One region of the Mesorhizobium sp. LjRoot246 genome, then DNA from elsewhere that is predicted to be linked to it. Evidence: predicted binding sites of a transcription regulator. Region 1 holds the regulator's gene; each other region holds the start of a gene.
What was found. Region 1 encodes PhoB, which activates phosphate uptake and scavenging genes when phosphate is short. Its sites were predicted from a motif close to TGTCATNNANCTGTCAT; they were not measured.
Positions count from the first base shown of each region.

Region 2: ACSQ3L_RS23285 (RNA degradosome polyphosphate kinase) is a predicted target of PhoB. The motif match lies at 3,320-3,336, and genes of this name have one in related genera.
Region 3: ACSQ3L_RS30490 (ceramide glucosyltransferase) is a predicted target of PhoB. The motif match lies at 1,935-1,951, and genes of this name have one in related genera.

Region 1 covers NZ_CAXUSN020000001.1:1,534,285-1,539,180, reverse strand. Annotated here, with positions in the region: gene xylF (D-xylose ABC transporter substrate-binding protein) at 1-174, opposite strand, end outside; gene ACSQ3L_RS07330 (ROK family protein) at 444-1,691, shown strand; gene phoB (phosphate regulon transcriptional regulator PhoB) at 1,693-2,382, opposite strand; gene phoU (phosphate signaling complex protein PhoU) at 2,399-3,106, opposite strand; gene pstB (phosphate ABC transporter ATP-binding protein PstB) at 3,133-3,957, opposite strand; gene pstA (phosphate ABC transporter permease PstA) at 3,975-4,896, opposite strand, start outside.
Region 2 covers NZ_CAXUSN020000001.1:4,736,652-4,741,547, forward strand. Annotated here, with positions in the region: gene ppx (exopolyphosphatase) at 1-990, opposite strand, end outside; gene ACSQ3L_RS23285 (RNA degradosome polyphosphate kinase) at 990-3,191, opposite strand; gene ACSQ3L_RS23290 (zinc-finger domain-containing protein) at 3,399-3,644, shown strand; gene ACSQ3L_RS23295 (FAD-dependent monooxygenase) at 3,664-4,896, shown strand, end outside.
Region 3 covers NZ_CAXUSN020000001.1:6,300,434-6,305,329, reverse strand. Annotated here, with positions in the region: gene argF (ornithine carbamoyltransferase) at 1-263, shown strand, start outside; gene ACSQ3L_RS30500 (Hsp33 family molecular chaperone) at 357-1,388, shown strand; gene apaG (Co2+/Mg2+ efflux protein ApaG) at 1,434-1,826, opposite strand; gene ACSQ3L_RS30490 (ceramide glucosyltransferase) at 2,057-3,208, shown strand; gene ACSQ3L_RS30485 (O-succinylhomoserine sulfhydrylase) at 3,222-4,409, opposite strand; SAM riboswitch at 4,468-4,545, opposite strand; gene ACSQ3L_RS30480 (2'-deoxycytidine 5'-triphosphate deaminase) at 4,684-4,896, shown strand, end outside.

The DNA of each region.
Region 1 (4,896 bases):
TTTGTCGCCGGCGGCCTCGATCGCCGTTTTCATCGCAGCCTCGTCGGTCTTCCAGCGCTCTTCCTGGAAGTTGGACCATGAAACGCCGATGACCTTGTCCTTCGCCTGCGCGACCGACGCGAGCGTCAGCGACATGGCGACACCCGCCAGGATGGCGGCTGTGAATCTTTTCATATTATCCTCCCTGCGCCGCGTATGGCGCGACCAAACTGACCCGAAGGCCGGCACAGAGGCCCTATTTTTTCGAGCCTCGAAAAAATACTGATCCAACACCCGAACGCTGTCAACATCGATTCTGATGGATTTTGATGTCCTTCCGAAATTTTTTCGAGCCTCGGAATAAATAAATGACAGGTCGGCCTACGTCTGCCAGTATTTGACCGCGTTGCCGGCAGCGTTCCAGGGCAGGAAGAACCGCGGCGACCGGGAGGATGTGAAGAAACATGTCGGTCGGAATCCGCCACGACGATTTGCGCCGTCGCAACCGCGCGATGGTGATCGCGGCCGTGCGCCGCTCCGGACAGCCCTCACGCACCGAGATCGCCGCGACAACCGGACTCAGCCATTCGACCATATCGGCGATCTCTTCCGATCTCATTGGCGAAGGCATCCTGACCGAAAGCAAGCCGAGCGAGGCTGGCTCGCTCAAGCGCGGCCGGCCGCAGGTCGGCCTCAGCCTCAATCCCGAAGCGGCGGCGGTGATGACCGTGGTGCTGTCGCTGAATTTTCTCTCCGTCACTGTCATCGACTATGCAGGCCAGGTAGTCGCCGAGGAACAGCGCCGGCTGGACACGCTGACCATGCCGCGCGACGCGCTGATCGGCGAATGCGTCGCAATCGTGCGGCGCCGCCTCGAAGATCCCGACCTTGACGTGCGCAGCATTGCCCGCATCGCGCTGGCGATCCAGGGCATCACCGACACGCGTGCCCGCGCCATGCTGTGGTCGCCGATCACGCCGCACACCGATATCGCCTTCGCCGACATACTCGAAGACGAGTTCGGCATTCCCGCCACCATGGAAAACGACTGCAACATGATGGCGATAGCGCTGCGCTGGCGCGATCCCCAGCGCTACCGTGACGATTTCATCGCCATCCTCCTGTCGCACGGCATCGGCATGGGCCTGGTGCTGAAGGGCGAGCTGTTCACCGGCACCCATTCCTCGGGCGGCGAGTTCGGCCACATGATCCACCGGCCGAACGGCGCGCTGTGTCGCTGCGGACGGCGCGGCTGCGTCGAGGCCTATGCCGGCAACTACGCCATCTGGCGCAACGCAAGGCAACTGGGTGAGGACGCAGAACCCGTTGCCGATGTCAGCGATGCCGACATGCGCGCCCTGGCGACCGCGGCCCGCGAAAGGGATGGACCGGAGCGGGAAGCCTACCGCAAAGCCGGCGAAGCGCTCGGCTACGGCCTCGGCAGCCTGTTTGCGCTGATCGACCCGGCACCCGTTGCCATGGTCGGCGCCAGTGCCGCCGCTTTCGACCTGATCGAGCCGGCGCTGCGCGAGGCCATCGCCCAGACCGCCGGCGGCCAGCACTCGAAATCGATTTCCTTCGACACCGAGCCCAACGAACTGCCGCTGATCCGCGAAGGCTGCGCGATGCGGGCGCTGACCTTCGTCGATCAGGAGATTTTCGCGCCCGGCGCGCAGGCGAGAGCGGGCCTCGTCGGTAAGAACGTCGCTTGAGTTAGTCCTCCCTGATGGCGTAGCCCGCGCCTCGGATCGTGCGGATGACGTCGGGCATGCGGCCGTTGTTGACCGCCTTGCGCAGCCGGCCGACATGCACGTCGACCGTGCGCTCGTCGATGTAGATCGTCTCGCCCCAGACATTGTCGAGCAGCTGGCTGCGCGAGAACACGCGGCCGGGATGACGCATCATGAATTCGAGCAGGCGGAATTCGGTCGGCCCGAGGCGGATCTCGCTCTTCTTGCGATAGACCCGGTGCGACTCGCGGTCGAGCACGATGTCGCCGACCTTGAGCACGCTGGACAGCACTTCCGGTTTGGCGCGGCGCAGCAGCGCCTTGACGCGGGCCATGAACTCCGGGGTCGAGAACGGCTTGACCAGATAGTCGTCGGCGCCGGTCGACAGGCCGCGCACGCGATCGCTTTCCTCGCCGCGCGCGGTCAGCATGATGATCGGCAGCCGCTCGGTCTCTGGACGCATTCGCAGGCGCCGGCAGAGTTCGATGCCGGAAACCGCCGGCACCATCCAGTCGAGCACCAGAAGGTCGGGAACGTTCTCCTGCAGCCGGATCTCGGCCTCGTCGCCGCGCGTCACCACCTCGACCTGGTAACCCTCGGACTCCAGATTGTAGCGGAGCAGCACGCCTAGCGGCTCCTCATCCTCCACCACCATGATGCGTGGCGCGATCATCGGCTGGTTACCCCTGTCATGCCGCTGGCGCGGACATTGCCGTCTCGTCCTGCTTCGGACGATTGGCGGGCAGTTGCGTGCCGGTCAAAACATAATAGGCATTTTCGGCGATGTTGGTCACATGGTCGCCGATGCGCTCGAGGTTCTTGGCGCAGAACAACAGATGCGTGCAGGCCGTGATGTTGCGCGGGTCTTCCATCATATAGGTCAGCAGCTCGCGAAACACGGAGGTGTATTTCACGTCGATGCGCTCGTCGTCGGCGCGCAGTTTGGCCAAGGCCTCGGCGTCGCGCGCCGCATATTCCTCGATCACGCCCTGCACCTGGATCAACACCAGCTGCGCCATCCCGTCGATCGAATGCGACAGGTCGCGCGGCGTGACGCTCAGCCCGACGGTGCCGACGCGCTTGGCGATGTTCTTGGCAAGGTCGCCAATGCGTTCGAGATCGCCGGCCATGCGGATCGAACCGACCACCGCACGCAGGTCGTTGGCCATCGGCTGGCGCTTGGCGATCAGCGTGATGGCCCGGTCGTCGAGCTCACGCTGGCGCGCGTCCATGATGGCGTCGTCGGAGACGACGCGCTGTGCAAGCGCATTGTCCGAATTGAGCAATGCCTTGGTCGAGCCACTGACCATCAAGCGGGCGAGATCGCCCATGTCGCGGATCAGGCGGCTGATCTGCTCCAGATCCTCATCGAAAGATGCGACGGTATGTTCACCCATGATCTTCGTCCCTCGTATGCCTGAACTTAGCCGAACCGGCCGGTGATATAGTCCTGGGTGCGTTTGTCGTCGGGGGTGGTGAACATCTTGTCGGTGGCTCCCTCCTCAACCAGATAGCCGAGATGGAACATCGCGGTGCGCTGCGACACGCGCGCCGCCTGCTGCATCGAGTGGGTGACGATGACGATCGTGTAGTTCTGACGCAGTTCGTCGATCAGTTCCTCGACGCGAGCGGTGGCGATCGGGTCGAGCGCCGAACACGGTTCGTCCATGAGGATCACCTCGGGCGACACGGCGATGGCGCGCGCAATGCAAAGACGCTGCTGCTGGCCACCGGAAAGGCCGGTGCCAGGTTCCTGCAGGCGGTCCTTGACCTCGTTCCAGATTGCCGCCTTCTTCAGGCTCGACTCGACGATCTGATCCATGTCGGCCTTGCGCTTGGCCAGTCCGTGGATGCGCGGGCCATAGGCGACGTTCTCGTAGATCGACTTGGGGAACGGATTGGGCTTCTGGAACACCATGCCGACGCGCGCCCTGAGCTCGACGACGTCGATGTTCTTGTCGTAGATGTCCTCTTCGTCGAGCGTTATCTTGCCGGTTACCCGCGCTGAATCGATGGTGTCGTTCATGCGGTTGAGGCAGCGCAGGAAAGTGGACTTGCCGCAGCCGGAGGGGCCGATCAGCGCCGTCACCTGATTGAGGCGGACGTCGAGATTGACATCGAACAGCGCCTGCTTCTCGCCGTAGAACACGCCGACCTTGTCGCCGCGCATTTTGATCACTTCGTTCGACTTGGCGTTCATCTTGTCGCCCACTGCGTTTTCAAGGGACTGTTCGGTCATGATGTTCATACCAAAATGCCTTTTTTCTACCAGCGCCGCTCGAACCGACGCCGAAGCACGATCGCGGTGATGTTCATGGCCATAAGGAAGACGAGCAGGATGATGATGGCGCCGGACATACGCTCGACGAAGGCGCGTTCGGCTTCGTTCGCCCACATGTAGATCTGCACCGGCAGCGCGGTGGCCGGATCGAAAGGCGTCTTCGGATAATCGGCGACGAAGGCGACCATGCCGATCAAGAGCAACGGGGCGGTTTCGCCGAGCGCACGTGCCAGACCGATGATAGTGCCCGTGAGTATGCCGGGCGCGGCAAGCGGCAGGATGTGCTGGAACACCATCTGCATTTTGGAGGCGCCAAGACCGAGAGCTGCCGAGCGGATCGACGGCGGCACGGCGGCAAGTGCCGCGCGCGTCGCGATGATGATCGTCGGCAGCGTCATCAGCGTCAGCACCAGGCCGCCGACGAAAGCGGCGGAGCGCGGCATGCCTAGGAAATTGATAAACACCGAGAGGCCGAGCAGGCCGAATACGATCGACGGCACGGCGGCCAGATTGTTGATATTGACCTCGATCAGGTCGGTGAGGCGGTTCTTCTTGGCGAATTCCTCAAGATAGATCGAAGCGGCGACACCGATTGGCAGCGCCAGGAGCAACACGATCACCATCATGTAAAAGGAGCCGATGATCGCCACGCCCATGCCCGACGTTTCCGGGCGGCTGGAGGCGCCATAAGAGAACAGGCCGGTGTTGAAATGCTCCGCCATCACGCCATCGGCCTTGAGCTTGTTCATCCAGGCGATCTGCTGGTCCGAGACCTTGCGTCGCGCTTCCTCGACACTGAGGTCGATCTGGCCCTTGAAAGCCGAGTCGAGATTGGCGGCGGTGAGGATGTTGACGTCGCGCGTCGTGCCGATGACCGACGGATCGGCTGCGACGATGTCGCGCAAC
Region 2 (4,896 bases), 3.2 Mb from region 1:
GACGGAACGTGAGCGCAAGCGGGCTAGCTCCTCCGAGGCCGAAATCAAGGGATCGGCCTTCTGCTCGGCCTCGTCGAGCAGCGAATAGAGGAAGCCTTCGCGCACGCCGAGCGCCGAGACGATGATCTTCGACGGCTGCATCGCCGCCATGATCTCCTGCAGCACGATGGCGCCGTAAGGCAGCAGCGAACGGCGGTTCTTCGAAACGCCTTCGATCCCCTTGACCTTCTCGATCTCGGCCTTGGCCACCTGCTTGAGGAAGTTCGCCGCGCTTTCGGCCGATATCTCGTAGTGGTGCATGACGCCAAGCGGGTAGTTGGTCATTTCCATGTGCAGCCGGGCGAGATTTCGCCAGGTGCCGCCGACGGCGTAGAAGGGCCTCCCCTGCCCGCCCTTCAACAGCTTCGCCTTCGCCAGTTCGTCACGCGCGATCCTTGCCGCCTGGGTCAGCGAGTTCTTCGCCATGTCTTGCAGGCGCAGGCCGCCCAGCGGCAGCGTTATGCCGTCACCGATCGCTTCGCCGTCGACGTCAACCAGTTCGAGGCTGCCACCGCCAAGGTCGCCGGCGATGCCGTCGGCCGGGTGGAAGCCGGAAATGACGCCGAGCGCCGAATAATAGGCTTCCTGACGGCCGCTGATGACACGGATTTCAGTCTTCAGCACATCCTCGGCGCGGTGGATGAAATCAGGACCGTTGATCGCCTCGCGGGCGGCGGCGGTCGCCAGCACGTACATATGTTCGGCGCCGGCCTGGTCGGAGAGCGCGCGAAAGCGGCGGAACTCTTCCATCGAGCGGGTCACCGCCTCGGGGTCGAGCTTGCCGGTCGAAACGATGCCGCGGCCAAGACCGGCCAGCATCTTTTCGTTGAACAGCATGGTCGGCGAGCGCGCCAGCCCCTCATAGACGACGAGACGGATCGAGTTCGATCCGATGTCGATGATGGACAGCGGTCGGCGGTCCTGCAGCCGGCCTTGGGAATCAGACAGCATCAGCCGGACGCTGCGGCGTTCTTCTTGCGACGCTTGAACTGCGCGATGCGCTTGGGCGCGTGCGACTTCAGCGCGTCACCCCGTCCCGACAGGCTCGGATTGGTCATGAAATATTCCTGCGCGTTGAACGGTTCCTCGCCCTCCTCAAGCACGACGCGCCGGGAGGTTCCATCAGCCAATACGTCGAAACTTTGCTGATTGTCCATGATGTTGCCCAGCATGATCTGGCCCAGGATCTGTTCATGCACAGTTGGATTGGTGATTGGCACCATGGTCTCGACGCGGCGGTCGAGATTGCGCGGCATCAGGTCGGCCGAGGAGATATAGACGATCGCCTCGTCCGAGGGCAGGCCATGGCCGTTGCCGAAGCAATAGATGCGGCTGTGCTCGAGAAAACGGCCGACGATGGATTTGACGCGGATGTTTTCCGACAGGCCCGGAACCTGCGGCCGCAGGCAGCAGATGCCGCGCACGACAAGGTCGATCTCGACGCCGGCGCGGCTGGCGTCGTAAAGCGCGTCGATGATGATCGGGTCTACGAGCGCGTTCATCTTCATCCAGATGCGCGCCGGCCGGCCCTCCAGGGCGTGGGCGACTTCCGCGGAAATATGCTTCAAGATGCGGTTTCGAAGCGTGAACGGCGAGATCGCCAGACGCATTTCGTCGGTCGGCTCGGCATAGCCGGTGATGAAATTGAACAGCTGGGCGACGTCGCGCGCGATCGTCGGATCGGTGGTGAAGAAGGACAGGTCGGTGTAGATGCGCGCAGTGACCGGGTGGTAGTTGCCGGTGCCGAGATGCACGTAATTGCGCAGCTTGCCGTCCTCGCGCCGCACCACCAGCGACATCTTTGCATGCGTCTTCAGTTCGAGGAAGCCGAACACGACCTGCACGCCGGCGCGCTCCAGGTCGCGCGCCCAGCGGATGTTGGCCTCCTCGTCGAAGCGCGCCTTGAGCTCTACCAGCGCCGTCACCGACTTGCCGGCCTCCGCTGCGTCGACCAGCGCGCGCACGATCGGGCTATCGTTGGAGGTGCGGTAAAGCGTCTGCTTGATCGCCACCACTTCCGGGTCGGCCATCGCCTGGCGCAGGAACTGCACCACCACGTCGAACGATTCGTAGGGGTGATGGACGACGATGTCCTTCTCGCGGATGGCAGCGAAACAGTCGCCGCCATGCTCGCGGATACGTTCGGGAAAGCGCGGATTGTAGGGCGTGAATTTGAGGTCATCGCGGGGGACGGCGACGATCTCGGAAATCTGGCTGAGCGCCAGCGGCCCGGTCAGAACGCTGATGCGGCTCGACGACACGCCAAGTTCGCCGGCGACGAAGTCGCGCAGTTCCGCCGGCATCAGTACGTCGAACTCGATGCGGATCACCGATCCGCGGCGGCGGCGCTTCAGCGCCGTCTCGAACAGGCGCACGAGATCTTCCGATTCCTCCTCGACCTCGATATCGCTGTCGCGGATGATGCGGAATGTGCCGGAGCCCTTGACCTCGTAGCCAGGGAAGAGTTTGCCGATATACAGGCCGACAGCCTCCTCCAGCGGGATGAAGCGGACATGGCGCTTGCGGTCCGGCAGGCGGATGAAGCGCTTCAGCGCCACCGGCAGGCGCAGCAGCGCGCTCATCTCTTCGCCGTTCTTGCGATGGCGCAATTGCAGCGCCATCGAGAAGCCGAGATTGGGGATGAACGGGAACGGATGCGCCGGGTCGATCGACAGCGGGGTGAGCACTGGGAACACCTGCTCCTGGAAATGGTCTTCCAGCCAGACCTTCTCGTCCTTGGTCAGCGCATCGCGGGTGATGCTCTCGATGCCTTCCTTGTTGAGCAGCACGGTGAGCGCCGAAAGGCTCTTCTGCTGGTCCTCCTGCAGCCGCTCGACCTCACGCAGCAGCTGTTCGAGCTGCTGTTCTGGGGTGCGCCCGTCGGGGCTCTTCAGCACGATGCCTTCGCGCACCTGGCCGGCGAGGCCAGCAACGCGCACCATGAAGAACTCGTCGAGATTGGCAGCCGATATCGACAGGAAGCGGACACGCTCCAGCAATGGATGATTGAGGTTCAGCGATTCCTCAAGAACGCGCCGGTTGAACTGCAGCCAGGAAAATTCGCGGTTGACGAAACGGTCCGGATTGCCGCCTTCCGGGCTTGCCGCCTCGCCGTCGATGAATTCGCTTTGCACCGGCTTCAGTTCGTTCATGATTCCCGCTCTTCCCGCGCACTGGCCGGTTAGCTAGTCTCTATAGCGACACATGGTCCCTCCCGAAAACCGAAATCGGTTTTCGGATCATGGGTTAACCGGCTTAACTTATCCTCTGACAGGCTTTTGCGACAGTTTCATTTCATCGATCTTGCAAAGAGATGGGTTATGATCCAGATGCAATTCTACGAGATTAAGGAGACGACGATGGCAGGCGGTTCCATTCCCCATTTTCAGAACGATGCGGGCTATCCGGCGATCGACATCGGCGTCAGGGAATTCATGTGCACGGGCGCCAATCCGCCTTTCGACCACCCGCATGTGTTTCTCGACATGGGCGACGACAACGAAAAAGTCTGCCCCTATTGCTCGACGCTCTACCGTTATTCGCCGAAGCTGAAGGCGACCGAAACGCTGCCGGCAGGCTGCCTCTATATCGATCAGGCCGCCTGACCCTTCCGCGGCAGGCCCGATGGACGACACGCGATCCCGGCAAGTCGTTATCGCCGGAGCGGGCGTCGCCGGGCTGACCGCGGCCGTTGCGTTCGCCGAACGCGGCTATTGTGTGCGTGTGTTCGAACAGGCACCGCGCCTGGAAGCAGCAGGCGCCGGCATCCAGCTTTCTCCCAACGCGACACGCATCCTTCGCCAGCTTGGTGTGCTCGACAGGCTGCTGCCGGCAGCGGTGCGGCCGGAAGCCGTGGTCTTGAAGGACGCCGCAACGCTGCGCGAACTCGCGCGGGTGCCGCTGGGACAAGCCGGAGAAAGGCGTTGGGGAGCCCCCTATCTCGTGGCGCATCGCGCCGACCTGCAGAGTGCGTTGATGGCACGGGTTGCAGAGATGCCGGATATCCATCTCACCACCGGCGCGCGCGTCGGCAGCGTCGCCACCGGCCCGCATGGCATCACCGCGACGGCCGAGATCGACGGCAGGACCATCGAGGCCGAGGGCCTCCTGCTGGTCGGCGCCGATGGCGTCTGGTCGTCGGTGCGCAGGCTTGTCGATTCGGCCCAAAGAGCGACCTCGTCGAGAAGCCGGTTTTCGGGCGAACTGGCCTGGCGTGCCACCATTCGCGCCGACAGCGCTGCCGGACAGGCCTTTGCCGCGATCGGTGCAACCAATTGTGTCACCACCTTCCTGCATCCCGGCTTCCATATGGTCGCCTATCCCGTCAGCAAGGGCGCTGCCTTCAATCTCGCCGCCTTCACCAAGGGGGACCGTATCGCCGAGGGCTGGTCCGGCAATGGCGATGCCGGAATCCTGACCGGTGCCCTGCGCGGCACCGCGGCAGGACTTACCCGTCTGGTCGAGCAGGCCGGCCCGTGGACGGCGTGGCCGATCCATACTGTCGATCCGCAACAGTCCTGGACAACACCGACCGGCATCGCGCTGATCGGTGACGCCGCGCATGCGATGACGCCGTTCGCGGCGCAAGGTGCGGCCATGGCGATCGAGGATGCGGCGACGCTTGCAGCTGTCGTTGCCGACTTGCCCGCAGACCCTCTAGCTGGGCTTGCGGTCTGGGAACAGTTGCGGCGGCCTCGTGTAGCGCAGGTCACCAGACGCGGCGCTGTCAACCGGCTCGCCTGGCATGCCGCGGGTCCGGTAGCGATCGCCCGCAATCTGTTCCTGAAGGTGCGCTCGTCGGAAAAACTCGCGGCGGATTTGGATTGGCTCTATGGGTGGCAACCGCAGATCATCCGA
Region 3 (4,896 bases), 4.8 Mb from region 1:
ACTGCGTCGTCACCGATTGCTGGGTGTCGATGGGCCAGGAGCATCGCGCCCGCGGCCACAACGTGTTCTCGCCCTACCAGGTCAACGCCAAGCTGATGGCCAGGGCCAAGCCGGACGCGCTGTTCATGCACTGCCTGCCGGCGCATCGCGGCGAGGAAGTGACCGACGAGGTCATCGACGGGCCGCATTCGGTGGTCTTCGACGAGGCCGAGAACCGGCTCCATGCCCAGAAGGCCGTGCTCGCCTGGTGTCTCCGCGCTTGATCTCTGGGAGCTTGATCTGCGGGGTTGTGATGCCTATTTGCGCCGCATCACGCAAATCAAGCGCGTTTCGACGCATGCGCCCCGGAGGGCGGCATGGCCGCGCCCCGGAGCTTTGTCATGTTGGAAACCTATCAAGTGACTGAACATCACCCCAAACTCGGCGAATTCGGCTACGCCGGCGACGATCACGTCGTGCCGTTCGAGGTCGGCCCGCTCGATGTGCGCGGCCGCACCGTACAGCTCGGGCCGATGCTCGACGCCATCCTCGGCCGTCACGATTATCCCGAGCCGGTCGCCCGCCTGCTGGCCGAGGCTTGTGTGCTGACGGTGCTGCTCGGCACTTCGCTCAAATTCGAGGGCAAATTCATCCTGCAGACCCGCACCGACGGGCCTGTCGACATGCTGGTCGCGGATTTCTCCACGCCCTCGGCATTGCGCGCCTATGCGCGTTTCGATCCCGACCGGCTGGAATCGCTGGTCGCGGCGGGCGAAACCTCCCAGCAGACGCTGCTCGGCAGCGGCGTTCTCGCGCTGACCATCGATCAGGGCGCTCATACGCAGCGCTATCAGGGTATCGTCCAGCTCGATGGCGAGACGCTGGAGGATGCGGCACGCACCTATTTCCGTCAATCGGAGCAGATTCCGACCGATATCAGGCTGTCGGTGGCCAAGCTGCTGACGCCCGGCCCCGGCGGTGCTCGTGAGCAATGGCGCGCCGGTGGCATCCTGGCGCAGTTCCTGCCGCAGTCGCCCGAGCGCATGCGCGTGCCGGACCTGCCGGGTGGCGATGGCGATCCGCGCGAGGAGATCCACGATCCGGCCGACAATTCCTGGCAGGAGTTGCTGGCGCTGCTCGGCACCATCGAGCCGACCGAGCTGATCGACCCGACGATCGGCGCCGAGCGGCTGCTCTACAGGCTGTTCCACGAGCATGGCGTGCGCGTCTTCGGCGGCGTTCCGGTCGCCGACCAGTGCTCGTGCTCGCGGGACAAGATCCGTGGCATCCTCGAGGGTTTTTCCGCGCAGGAGATCAAGGACAGCACCGAGGACGGCGGCATCCACGTCGCCTGCGAATTCTGCTCGAAGCAATATGACTTCGATCCGGCGGAATTTGCGGCCCAGTAAAGAAAACCACGCCTCACCGGTCGCTTCGCGGCCGGTGAGGCGAAACTAATTCACCGTCCGCCGCGTCCCCGGCAGGTCGAGTGAGAACGCGGGGATGGCGATGTCGAACGTCTCGCCCCGGTTGTTGCGCATCGTGTAGTGCCCGACCATGATGCCGGACGGTGTCGAGAGCGGGCAACCGGACGTATACTGGTAGCTGTCGCCGGGATTGAGTTCAGGCTGGTCGCCGACGACGCCGGGGCCTCGCACCTCCTCGACCCGGCCGGTGCCGTCGGTGATGTGCCAATAGCGCGACAATAGCTGCACGAAATCGTCCGACTGGTTGTCGATCGTTATCTGATAGCCCCAGACATAGCGGTTCTCGGCCGGATCCGAGCGGTCCTCCAGATAGAACGGCCTGACCTGAACTTCGATGTTGCGCGTGACGGCGCTGTACATAAGCGGCTCCAAAAAACGGCTTCGGCGGAACTTTCGGCGCTCCGTGCGATTAGGTCAACGGACCGCGGCCTTCTCCGGCCGACATCGTGGGCAGGTGCCGACAAAGAATGTCATTTAAGTGACATATGATAATGATGGTGTGCGCGGACTGGTGCCGCGCGAATCGGGCGCTCTGTCGAACTGTTGAAATCGGTCGCTATGCGCACCGATTCTGGAGTGACCGGATTTCGATGGAACTCACTCTCATAGCCGCCTCGCTTTCGATCGCTCTCATTCTCTCAAATCTCGCCAGCATCCTGCTTGCCGCTTCGCGTCTGAAACGGCGCCGCACCATCGCGCCGCCGGCCGGCAAGCAGCAAGCGGTGTCGATCATCGTACCGTCGCGCGGCGTCGAACCATTCACACAGGAGACGCTGGAGCGCGCCTTCTCGCTCGATTGGCCGCGCTACGAGCTGATTTTCTGCGTCGCCCATGCCGACGATCCGGTAGTCAAATTGATAAACAGGGCGATTGTCCTGTTTCCGAAGGTGGCGGCCCGGCTGCTTGTCGGCGACGACCGCGTCAGCGCCAATCCGAAACTCAACAATTGCGTCAAGGGCTGGGAAGCGGCGCGCCACGATTGGGTCATCCTGGCCGATTCCAACGTGCTGATGCCGAGAGACTACGTCCAGCACCTAATGGCCGCATGGCGGCCCGAAACCGGCCTTGTCTGTTCGACCCCGATCGGCTCGCGACCGGCAGGCTTCTGGGCCGAGGTCGAATGCGCCTTCCTCAACACGCTGCAGGCGCGCTGGCAATATGCCGGCGAGGCGCTTGGCCTCGGCTTTGCCCAGGGCAAGAGCATGCTCTGGAACAAGCCGATGCTCGACGCCAGTGGCGGCATCCGCGCGCTGGCCGCCGAGATCGCCGAGGACGCCGCCGCGACCAAGCTGGTCAACGGCCTCGGCTTGCGCGTCAATCTCGTTTCCGCGCCCTTCGAGCAGCCGCTCGGGCGGCGCAGGTTTGACGAGATCTGGTCACGTCAGGCCCGCTGGGCGCGCCTGCGTCGCGTCACCTTCCCGCTGTTCTTCGCACCCGAAATCCTGACTGGCGCGGTGGTGCCGCTGGCGCTTGCGCTGCTTGCTGCGGCAAGCGCCGGCATTGGCCTCTGGGCAACCGCCATCGCCGTGCTGGCGGCCTTCTATCTTCCGGAATGCGCCCTGGCCTGGTCCAAAGGTTGGTACCTGTCGCCACGCATAATCGCCGCGATCATGGCGCGCGACCTGATCCTGCCGGCGATGTGGGCGCGCGGCTGGCTCGGTGGCGCCGTCGACTGGCGCGGCAATGCGATGACCATCGGCACCAAGACGGCCGAACTGGAAGAGACGCCGTCTGGCGCCTGAAACGACAGCCCTCTTATCTGGCCTTCAGCGCCTGCGCGATATCTTCAAGCAGATCGTCGGTGTCTTCCAAGCCAACCGACAGCCTGAGCGTGCCCGGCCCGATGCCGAGTTCGGCGCGTGCCTCGTCGCTCAGATTCTTGTGCGTCGTCGTCGCCGGGTGGGTGATCAGGCTCTTGGCATCGCCGAGGTTGTTGGAAATCAGCACGATGTCGAGCGCGTTCTGCAGGGCGAAGGCCGCCTGTTTGCCGCCCTTGACGTCGAGGCAGATCAGCGTCGAGCCGCCCGCCATCTGCTTCTTGACGATATCGGCCTGCGGGTGGTCGGCACGGCCGGGATAGATGACGCGGGCGATTTCCGGCCGCTCGGCCAGGAAATCCGCGATCTTGCCTGCGCTTTCCGTCTGCTGGCGCACGCGCAGCGGCAGCGTCTCCAGGCCCTTCAGCAGCGTCCAGGCGTTGAAGGGCGACAGGCTCGGACCGGTATGGCGGAAATAGTCGTGCAGGTTCTCGTCGATCCACTTCTTGTCCGACAGGATGACGCCGCCGAGACAGCGCCCCTGGCCGTCTATGTGCTTGGTCGCCGAATAGACGACGATATGCGCGCCGAGCTGCAAGGGCTTCTGCTGCAGGGGCGTGGCGAAGACATTGTCGACGACCAGCCTGGCGCCGATCGAATTGGCAAGCGAGGCGACAGCGGCGATATCGACCACTTCCAGCGTCGGATTGGTCGGGCTCTCCAGGAAGAACAGCTTGGTGTTCGGCTTGACCGCCTTTTCCCAGTTGGCGATGTCGGTGCCGTCGACCAGCGTCGCCTCGATGCCGTATCTCGGCGCCAGCGTCTCGACCACCCAGCGGCAGGAGCCGAACAGCGCGCGCGCCGCCACGATATGGTCGCCGGCCTTGGCACTGCACAGAAGGGCAGCCGTCACCGCGGCCATGCCGGAGGCGGTGGCGCGCGCGTCTTCCGCACCTTCGAGCGCGCACATGCGTTTCTCGAACATGTCGACGGTCGGATTGGCGTAGCGCGAATAGATGAAGCCCGGTTCTTCGCCCTTGAAACGGGCTTCGGCGGCCTGCGCCGTTTCGTAGACATAGCCCTGGGTGAGGTAAATCGCTTCCGACGTTTCGCCGAAACCGGAACGCAGCGTTCCGCTGTGCACGAGTGCCGTCTGAGGCTTCCAGTTGCGCTTCTTGGTGCTCATCGCTCTTCTTCCAGACACAAAAAAAACCGGCCGCGAAAGTCGCAACCGGTCCATACGGCCTTGCGGCCCGACGGTCCTTTAGCGACTTGTTTAACGTGGCTGCAAGCCGACCGGCCAAATCACCACGGGATAACGACCCTTTAGACCCGCACCGCGCTTGCGTCAATTGCCGGCTTCATTAAGAGGTTTGTACCAAGCAGGTTCCGCAAAAGTGTTCCACGGTTTTGCGACAAGAACCTGCGACAAGAAAATCGTCTTGTCTAGGAGTGGAGCCTTGCGGCAGACAGGCATTCTTCCCGACCAGGACATATCGGCGCTGTTCCAGTCCGGCGCGCTGAAGTCGGCGCGTGCGCTCGATGCCGATCAGATCCAGCCGGCCAGTCTTGATCTAAGGCTCGGCGACAAGGCCTGGCGGGTGCGTGCCTCCTTCCTGCCGGGTCCCAACCACAAGGTTTCGGAAAAGCTCGACCGGCTGAAGCTGCACGAG